Linked DNA regions of Xanthobacter dioxanivorans. The protein of the gene in region 2 interacts with the protein of the main gene of each other region in a pairwise test. Links are inferred from orthologs where the notes say so. Each region holds a gene or a part of one and is shown on either strand. Other genes may lie near its edges.

The links. The genes of interacting proteins can lie anywhere in the genome.
Region 1: the proteins of ftsW (region 2) and EZH22_RS07835 interact in binary tests that used the Escherichia coli proteins (3 or more experiments, as listed by UniProt). The link is inferred for Xanthobacter dioxanivorans from one-to-one orthologs.

The regions. Positions count from the first base shown.
Region 1 is NZ_CP063362.1:1,650,345-1,654,650, reverse strand. Bases 118-3,070 are described here. They hold EZH22_RS07835 (peptidoglycan D,D-transpeptidase FtsI family protein), read left to right. Parts: upstream 118-721; coding sequence 722-2,419; downstream 2,420-3,070. Other genes in these bases: EZH22_RS07830 (UDP-N-acetylmuramoyl-L-alanyl-D-glutamate--2,6-diaminopimelate ligase), read left to right, coding at 2,503-3,070. Outside these bases: more of EZH22_RS07830, read left to right, coding at 3,071-3,954; EZH22_RS07825 (UDP-N-acetylmuramoylalanyl-D-glutamyl-2,6-diaminopimelate--D-alanyl-D-alanine ligase), read left to right, coding at 4,078-4,306. UniProt on the Escherichia coli protein: Essential cell division protein that catalyzes cross-linking of the peptidoglycan cell wall at the division septum. Required for localization of FtsN.
Region 2 is NZ_CP063362.1:245,108-250,361, forward strand. Bases 224-3,119 are described here. They hold ftsW (putative lipid II flippase FtsW), read right to left. Parts: upstream 2,321-3,119; coding sequence 1,127-2,320; downstream 224-1,126. Other genes in these bases: murG (undecaprenyldiphospho-muramoylpentapeptide beta-N-acetylglucosaminyltransferase), read right to left, coding at 224-1,009; EZH22_RS01200 (ligase-associated DNA damage response DEXH box helicase), read left to right, coding at 2,439-3,119. In the rest of the region: more of murG, read right to left, coding at 1-223; more of EZH22_RS01200, read left to right, coding at 3,120-5,045; nadC (carboxylating nicotinate-nucleotide diphosphorylase), read right to left, coding at 5,238-5,254.

The DNA of each region.
Region 1 (4,306 bases), 1.4 Mb from region 2 along the record:
CCTCATGAAGGCCGAGTGGGCGCGCCGCACCTCGCCCGTCTACATCCAGGGGCTCGCCGAGCGGCACCTCGACATGAAGCGCCTCGACGTGGATTCCATCTCCAGCCTCGACGACCTGCCCGAGAAGCCGGGCGGCAACTCGGACGGCATCGGCGGCATGATCGAGGCCCTGGTGGACGCCCCGCTCGTCACCTCCTCCACCGGCAAGCCGGCAGCCTCGCCGACCGCGCCCACCAGCTCGGGGGCGCCACCGTGCCCGCGACCTCCGCGCTCAGGCCCGCCACCCCGCCGAAGCCGTCCGCGAGCGCGGCGGCGGCACCCCGGCCGCAGGCGCCGCGTCCCGCGCCGGTGGTCCAGCCGGCCCCCGCCGCTCCGCCCGCCGCGGCCCCGGCGCCCCAGCCCGAATCCACCAATCCCCTGGAGCGTCTGCTGCCCCCCGGCTTCCTGTCCGGTTTCCGCTGACGAGGTCGCCATGGTCGAGAAGACATCCCTTTCCGCCCGTCTCTCCGGCTTCGCCGCGCGGGCCGCCACCGCCGCCGGCCCCGTGGTCGCGCGCCTCGACGCCATGTCCGCCGATCTGCTCGCCGCCGGCGGGCGTTCCATCGCGTCGGGCAGCCGCGCCACCGCGAGCGGCCTCGGCCGCACCCTCCTCTTCGCCGGGCGCGTCGCGCAGGCGATCACCGTCCTGGCGGCCCGAGCCGCATATCGCGGCTGCCGGCACATGGTGCGCGGCCTGCTCGGCATCGGCCGCGGCGACGCCGAGACGGTGGCGCGCGGGCGAATCAAGCTGATCATGGCGGCCTTCTGCGCCGTGTTCGTCGCCATCGGCGCGCAGCTCGCCCACCTCGCCTTCACCTCCGACCCCGGCGCAACGCGCGGGCGTGGCTCGGACGCGGTGTCCTCCGCCCGCCCGGACGTGATCGACCGCAACGGCGACATCGTCGCCATCGACGTGAAGTCGCCATCCTTGTTCGCCGAGCCCAAGCGCCTCATCGATCCCGACGAGGCGCTGGAGGGCCTGCTCAAGGTGCTGCCCGACCTGAACGTGGCCGAGGCGCGCGCCCGGCTGAACTCCGGCAAGGGCTTCGCCTGGCTCAAGCGCGAGATCACCCCGTCCCAGATGCGCGCCATCCACCGGCTCGGCATCCCCGGCATCGGCTTCCTGAAGGAGAACCGCCGCATCTACCCGGACGGGCCCATCCTCTCCCACGTCATCGGCGGCGTGAACGTGGACAACCAGGGGATTTCCGGCCTCGAGAAATGGATCGACGGGCGCGGCCTCGCCGAGCTCCACCTCGCCGGCTTCGCCACCGACCTCCAGCAGGCGCCGGTCCAGCTGTCCATGGACATGCGCGTGCAGCACGCGGTGCGCGACGAGCTGCTGCGGGCCAAGAACAAGTTCTCCGCCCTCCACGCCATGGCCGTGGTGACGGAGGTGAACACCGGCGAGATCGTCTCCATGGTCTCGCTCCCGGACTTCGACCCCAACGTGTCCGGAAACCCCACCGACGACGCCTATCTCAACCGCCTCACCACCGGCGTCTACGAGATGGGCTCCACCTTCAAGGCCCTGTCCTTCGCCATGGCGCTGGATTCCGGCAAGATCGGCCTCAGCTCCTCGTTCGACGCCCGCGGCGCGCTGCATTTCGGCCGCTTCAAGATTTCCGACTACCACGCGGAGAACCGGGTGCTGACGGTGCCGGAGATCTTCCTCGTCTCGTCCAACGTGGGCACGGCGAAGATGGTGCTCTCGCTCGGCGTGGAGGCGCACAAGCAGTTCCTCAAGAAGATGGGCCAGCTCGACCGGCTGCGCACCGAGCTGCCGGAAAGCTCCGAGCCCATCGTGCCTAAGCGCTGGGGCGAGCTGAACTCCGCCACCATCGCCTTCGGCCACGGCCTCTCCGTCGCCCCGCTGCAGGCGGTGATGGCGGTGAACTCCATGATGAACGGCGGCTTCCTCATCCCGCCCACCTTCTTGAAGCGCAGCCCGGAGGAGGCGCAGAAGGTGGCGGTGCGGGTGCTGAAGCCGGAGACCTCGGACAAGATGCGCTACATCATGCGCCTCAATGCCGAGAAGGGCACCGCCACCAAGGCGGAGGTTCCCGGCTATATGGTCGGCGGCAAGACCGGCACCGCCGAGAAGGTGGTGAACGGGCGCTACGCCAAGAACAAGCTCCTGACCTCCTTCACCGCGGTGTTCCCCATGGACAGGCCGCGCTACCTCGTCCTGGTCATGCTGGACGAGCCGAAGGCCACGTCGGAAACCTACGGCTTCGCCACGTCCGGCTGGAACGCGGCGCCCACGGCCGGCAAGATCGTCGAGCGCATCGCCCCCTTGCTCAACATCGCCCCCCGGCAGAACCTGCCCACGGCCGAGCAGATGCTGCGCATGCCGCTGAAGGTGGCCGACCGGCACTGAGGGGCTCAACTTGATACCGCCGCCGCCAGGGACTGACGACGGCGGCGTGACAACCGGCGCGGGTGGATGCCAAAAGAGGTCCGATGACCAATCTTCCTCTTGGACAGCTTCTCGACGGCCACGCCCGCATCATGACCGAAGGCGCGGGCGCCGATCCCGTCTTCGGCCTCTCCGCGGACAGCCGCCGGATCACGCCCGGCGACCTCTTCGTGGCGGTTCCCGGCACCCATGCCGACGGCACCCGCTTCATCGCCGACGCGGTGGCCCGCGGCGCATCGGCGGTGCTCATGGAGCCTGCCGCCCCCCGGCCCGCTCTGCCGCCGCAGGTGGCGCTCGCGTTCTCCCTTGATGCGCGGCGCTCCCTGGCTCTAGCGGCGGCGCGCCTTCATCCGCGCCAGCCGGCCACCGTCGCCGCCGTGACCGGCACCGCCGGCAAGACCTCCGTCGCGGTCTTCCTGCGGCAGATCTGGGAGCGGCTCGGGCACAAGGCGGCGTATCTCGGCACCATCGGCCTCGTGGCGCCGGATGGCGCCGCCTATGGTAGCCTCACCACGCCCGACCCGTTGGAACTGCACGCCACCCTCGACCGGCTGGCCGGGGAAGGCGTCACCCACATGGCGCTGGAGGCCTCCTCCCACGGGCTCGACCAGAAGCGCCTCGACGGGGTGCGCATCGTCGCCGGCGGCTTCACCAATCTCGGCCGCGACCATCTCGACTACCATCCCACCATGGATGCCTACTTCCGGGCCAAGCTGCGGCTGTTCACCGAAGTGATGCCGGACCATGGCACCGCGGTGGCGGTCACCGCCGCCCCGTTCGCCGCCACCGCCCTCGCCTGGGCGGAAACACGGGGCCTGAGCCTGCTGCCCATCGGCGAGGGAGCGGGGCTCGACATCTTCGGCGTCACCGGCGCGGGCGCCGGACAGAAGGTGATGTTCGCCGACGGCACCAGCGCCGTGGTGCCGCTGGTGGGCCGCTTCCAGCTCGACAACGCCCTGCTCGCGGCGGGCCTTGCCATCGCCTGCGGGGCCGAGCGGGCGCCGGTGCTCGCGGCGCTTGCCACCCTCAAGGGCGTGCCCGGGCGACTCGAGCGCATCGGCGAGGACCCGCGCCGGCTGGTCTTCGTGGACTACGCCCACAAGCCCGAGGCCCTCGCCACCGTGCTCAACACCCTGCGTGCGTCCGTGCCGGGCCGTCTGGTGGTGGCCTTCGGATGCGGCGGCGACCGGGACAAGGGCAAGCGGCCGATCATGGGCGCCATCGCCGGCGCCAAGGCGGATGTGGTCATCGTCACCGACGACAATCCCCGCAGCGAGGACCCCGCCGGCATCCGCGCCGAGATCCTCGCCGGGGCCCCCGGGGCGCGGGAGATCGGCGACCGGGCGGAAGCCATCCGGGCGGGCGTGGCCATGCTCCAGCCGGGGGATGTATTGCTTGTTGCCGGCAAGGGTCACGAAACCGGCCAAATCATCGGCGACCGGACATATCCGTTCTCGGATGCGGCGGAAGTTCTCGCCGCCCTCGAGGCAGGCTGACCGGTCGGGTTGCATCAACCGGAGCGGTCGGTCCGTCTTTCAACCTGGAGTCAAGGAGCCCCGCGTTCTCCGATCGGCTTGCCCAGCGAGACGATCGGCGCGTGCTCCGGAGGAGGTAGCGGCATGAGCTTGAGCGGTCGGATCCTCCACACCGTCGCAGAGATGGCGGCGGCGATGGGCGCGGAGGTGCGCGGCACACCCGCCGACGCCACCGGCATCTCCATCGACAGCCGGACGCTCGCGCCGGGCGACGCCTTCTTCGCCATCGCCGGCGAGAACAGCGACGGCCATGCCTATGTGGCGAAGGCGCTGGCCGCCGGCGCCGCGCTGGCGGTGGTGTCGCGCGAGAAGG
Region 2 (5,254 bases):
GCGTCAATGATTGGGGTTCGCCGGCAAAGGTGTTGAGTTCCAACGCCAGCCGGTCGGGATCGAACTCCACCTGCCGCAGCACCAGGGCGGCGCCGGCCTCCCCCAGCGTGCGGGCGTTGGCCGCCTGGTCCTGGTCGAGGGCGTGGGGCAAGGGGACTAGGATGGACGGCCGCCCGATGGCGGACAGCTCCGCCACGGTGCCCGCGCCGGAACGGGCGATGACGAGATGGGCCTGCGCCATGCGCGCCGGCAGGTCGTCGAAGAAGGGCGCCACTTCCGCAGCAACGCCAAGCCGGGCATAGGTGGCCTTCACCCGCTCCAGGTCCTCCTCGCGCGCCTGCTGGACGAGAAGGAGACGCGCCCTGAGGTCCGTCCCGAGCCGCTCCACGGCTTCGGGCACGACATCGGACATCACCCGCGCGCCCTGGCTGCCGCCGAAGACCAGGACGCGCAGCGCGCCCCCGGGGACCGGTGGGTCATAAAGCGTGGCCGCGGCGGCCACGGCTGCCGGGCGCAGCGGATTGCCGGTCCACACCGCCTTGGGCTCCAGGGCGGGGTTCGCCTTGGCAAGGCCGGGAAAGCCGGTGGCGATGGCGGTGACACGCCCCGCCAGCATGCGGTTGGCCCGGCCCATGACGCCGTTGGCCTCGTGGATCAGGGTCGGCACGCCCGTGAGGGAGGCGGCGATGAGCGGCGGCACCGTGGGATAGCCTCCGAAGCCCACCACCACGGCGGGCTTCAGCCGGCGCAGCAGCGCGAGGCTCGAGACGAGGCCGGTGGCGAGGGCGAAGCCGGTGCGCGCGAGCGCCACGGGGGAACGGCCGCGCACGGTATCGGCGGGCAGCACGTGCAGCTCGCGGGCGGGAAAGTGCCCGGCATAGCGCGCCGCGCGGGCGTCGGTGGCGAGATCGACCGTCATCCCGCGCGCGGTGAGCACCGCCGCGAGCGCCTCGGCCGGGAACAGATGGCCGCCGGTACCCCCGGCGGCAAGGAGAATAAGCTCGCTCACGTTCCCCCTCGATGACCGCGCGACCGGGCGAATCGCTCGCCGTGCCGCGCGCAGTCACTGCCCTGCCAATGCGGCCGTTCCACGAACGGATCCTGCCCGCCCCGCGCCCGGCGGGCCTCAGGCCGGATCCGGCACCGCCCCCGACGCCACCGCACGGGCGCTGCCCTCCTGCGCCGGCTTCTCGGTCAGCGCCGCCAGCGCCGCCGCCCCCGGCCGCTTGCGCGACAGGGCGAGCAGCATCCCCATGCCGAAGGCGATGGAGATGAGCGAGGAGCCGCCGTAGGAGATGAACGGCAGCGTCATGCCCTTGGCGGGGGCGATGTGCACGTTGACCGCCATGTTGATGGCCGCTTGCAGCCCGAACAGCAGCGCCAGTCCGGTGATGGCGAAGCGGGCGAAGGGGTCGCTCTCCTTGGAGGCGCGCGACAGCGACCGCAGGATGATGAAGGCGAACAGCGAGAGGATGACGAGGCACAAGATGATGCCGAACTCCTCCCCCGCCACGGCGAAGACGAAGTCCGTATGCCCGTCCGGAAGCAGGCGCTTCATGGTGCCCTCGCCCGGGCCCTGCCCGAACCAGCCGCCGTTGCGGAAGGAGTTGAGCGCCGCGTCGATCTGGTAGGTGTCCCCGGAATCCGGATTGAGGAAGCGGTTGATGCGCTTCTGCACGTGGGAAACGGTCATGTAGGCGAGCGCGCCGCCCCCGGCCCCAATGCCCACGAGGCCCACCATCCAGATCCAACGCAGGCCGGCGAGGAAGAAGAGCGAGGCCCACACCAGGCAGATGAGCAGGCTCTGCCCGAAGTCGGGTTGCTTCACCAGTGGCGCCAGCACGCTGCCGAGCAGGGCGAAGGCAAACAGCTGCGCCGGCATTTCCGGCCGCTTGGTGCTCTCGGAGAACAGCCAAGCGGCGAGGATGACGAAGGCCGGCTTGATGAATTCGGAGGGCTGCACCGTGATGCCGGCGATGGTGAGCCAGCGCCGCGCGCCCTTCACCTCCGGCCCGACCACGAGGGTCGCCAGCAACAGCACGAGGAAGAGGGCGAACACGCCGATGCACAGGCGCCGCAGCGTGCGCGGCGACAGGAAAGACGTGGCGATCATCACCACCACTGCGGGGGCGAGGAACAACACCTGCCGATTCACGAAGTGGAACGGATCGGCGATGGACAGGCGCGCGGCCACGGCCGGGCTGGCCGCGAGGCACAGGATGATGCCGATGACCATAAGGCCGACGAGGCTCGCGAGCAGCGCCCGGTCCACCGTCCACCACCACTCGCTGAGCACGGTGCGGTCGGCGCGCGACATCATGGGGCGACAACTCCGGTACGGGATATTTCCCGCACCATGCGTCCGGGAGGGTTGACGGTCGATTAAGAGCGGCGCCCTGCCCATCGCACAATCGCGGGATGGCACCTATCTTCACGGAGTGGCCAAGGCAAAGCGCAAGGGGGCATCCCCTCTCCCCGATCCGTTCGACAGCTGGTTCCGTGCCCGTGGCTGGACGCCCCGGGCGCACCAGCTTGATCTTGTCGCCGCGGCGAACGCCGGCCGGTCGGTGCTGCTCATCGCCCCCACCGGCGCCGGCAAGACGCTGGCCGGCTTCCTGCCGACGCTGATCGAGCTGCGCGAGGGGCGGGCGAAGCGCGCCGTCCGTGCCAAGGCGGCTCCCGCCCCGGCCGCGGCCGGCGACATCCCCGCCCCGCCGGTGCCCTTCGCCCGCTGGCAGGCGGAGCCGACGGCCTCGCCGCTGCACACGCTCTATATCTCTCCGCTGAAGGCGCTGGCGGTGGACATCGCCCGCAACCTGGAGACGCCCATCGCCGAGATGGAGCTCCCCATCCGCGTCGAGACCCGCACCGGCGACACGCCGTCCTCCCGGCGCCAGCGGCAGCGGCGCGATCCGCCCGACATCCTCCTGACCACCCCGGAACAGATCTCCCTGCTCCTCGCCTCCAAGGACGCCGAGCATCTCTTCTCGGGGCTGAAGCGGGTGGTGCTGGACGAGTTGCATGCCCTCGTCACCTCCAAGCGCGGCGACCTGCTCTCCCTCGCCCTCGCGCGGCTCAGGGCCATCGCGCCGGGCCTGCAATGCGTGGGGCTCTCCGCCACGGTCGCCGAGCCCGACGACCTGCGCCGCTACCTGGTGCCGCAGGATGGCACCGGGCCGCTGGCCGATCTGGTGGTGACGCAGGGCGGAGCGGCGCCGGACATCTCCATGCTGGAGAGCCGGCAGAAGATGCCGTGGGCGAGCCACACCGCCCAGCACGCCTTCGGCGAGATCTACGCGCTGATGGCGGCGAACAAGCTGTCACTGGCCTTCGTCAACACCCGCTGGCAGGCGGAATTCCTGTTCCAGGAGCTCTGGCGCATCAACGACCTGAACCTGCCCATCGCCCTCCACCACGGCTCGCTGGCCGTGGAGCAGCGGCGCAAGGTGGAGGCGGCCATGGCGGCGGGAAAGCTCAAGGCGGTGGTGGCCACCTCGTCCCTGGACCTCGGCATCGATTGGGGCGACGTCGACCTCGTGATCAACGTGGGCGCGCCCAAGGGCGCCTCGCGCCTCATGCAGCGCATCGGCCGCGCCAATCATCGCCTCGACGAGCCCTCCCGCGCCGTGCTGGTGCCGGCCAACCGCTTCGAGGTGCTGGAATGCCGCGCGGCGCTGGAGGCGGTGAAGGCGGGTGCGCAGGACACCCCGCCCGAGCGCCAGGGCGCCCTCGACGTGCTGGCCCAGCACATCCTCGGCATGGCCTGCGCCGCGCCCTTCGACGCGGAGGCGCTGTTCGCCGAGGTGCGCTCGGCCGCGCCCTACCGCGCCTTGTCCCGCGCGGACTTCGACGCCGCCCTCGATTTCGTCGCCACCGGCGGCTATGCGCTCAGGGCCTATGAGCGCTACGCCAAGATCCGCCGCACCAAGGATGGCTTGTGGCGCGTCGCCAACCCCATGATCGCCCAGGCCTACCGGCTGAACGTGGGCACCATCGTGGAAGCCTCCATGCTCAAAGTCCGCCTCGTCTCGGCGCGCGGATCGCCGAAGACCGGGGTGGCGGGACGCGTGCGCTTCGGCGGCCGGCTGCTCGGCGAGGTGGAGGAATATTTCGTCGAGACCATGGTGCCCGGCGACACCTTCGTCTTCGCCGGAGAGATCCTGCGCTACGAGGTGCTGGTGGAGGACGAGGTCTATGTCTCGCGCACCACCGCCAAGGAGCCGCGGGTGCCAGCCTACGCGGGGGGCAAGTTCCCCCTCTCCACCTTCCTCGCCGCCGGCGTGCGCGCGCTCCTCGCCGCGCCGGAGCGCTGGTCCGCCTTGCCGACGCAGGTGCGCGACTGGCTGGAGCTGCAGCGCGCCCGCTCCCGCCTGCCGGGGCGCGACGATTTGCTGGTGGAGACCTTCGAGCAGGGGAATCGCCACTACCTCGTCACCTACCCATTCGAGGGCCGTCTCGCCCACCAGACGCTGGGCATGCTGCTGACACGGCGACTGGAGCGGGCGCGGCTGAAGCCCCTGGGCTTCGTGGCCAATGATTATGCGCTCGCCGTCTATGCGGCCGACGACATGGGCCTCGCCATAAGACAGGGCCGGCTGTCTCTGGCGGACCTGTTCGACGAGGACATGCTGGGTGACGACCTGGAGGCATGGCTGGCGGAAAGCGCCCTGATGAAGCGGACCTTCCGCCATTGCGCCGTCATTGCCGGGCTCATCGAGCGGCGCTTTCCGGGCAAGGAGAAGACCTCGCGGCAAGTCACCGTCTCCACCGACCTCATCTACGACGTGCTGCGCCGGCACCAGGCGGATCATCTCCTTTTGCGCGCGGCGCGGGCGGATGCGGCCACCGGTCTGCTCGACGTGAAGCGGCTCGCCGAGATGCTGGCGCGCATCAAGGGGCGCATCGTCCACCAGCCCCTCGACCACGTATCGCCGCTGGCGGTGCCGGTGTTGCTGGAGATCGGCCAGGAGAGTGTGGGTGGCGAAGCGAACGACGCGCTCCTGGCCGAAGCGGAAGAGGATCTGGTGCGCGCGGCGATGGGGTGAGGAAGGGGTGGCGGGCGCCGCATGATCAGCCGTCATGCCCCGGCTTGTCCGGGGCATCCACCGGTCCGTTCGTCCAAACCTCCGGGCACCGCTCCAGCGGCCATGGATCCCTCCGGACAAGCCGGGGGATGACGGCGGAGAGAGACGCTGACGACAGCGAGAGGCGCCCGGTGGCGGCGGGCGAAAGCGCCCCTACCCCGCCCAGTCCA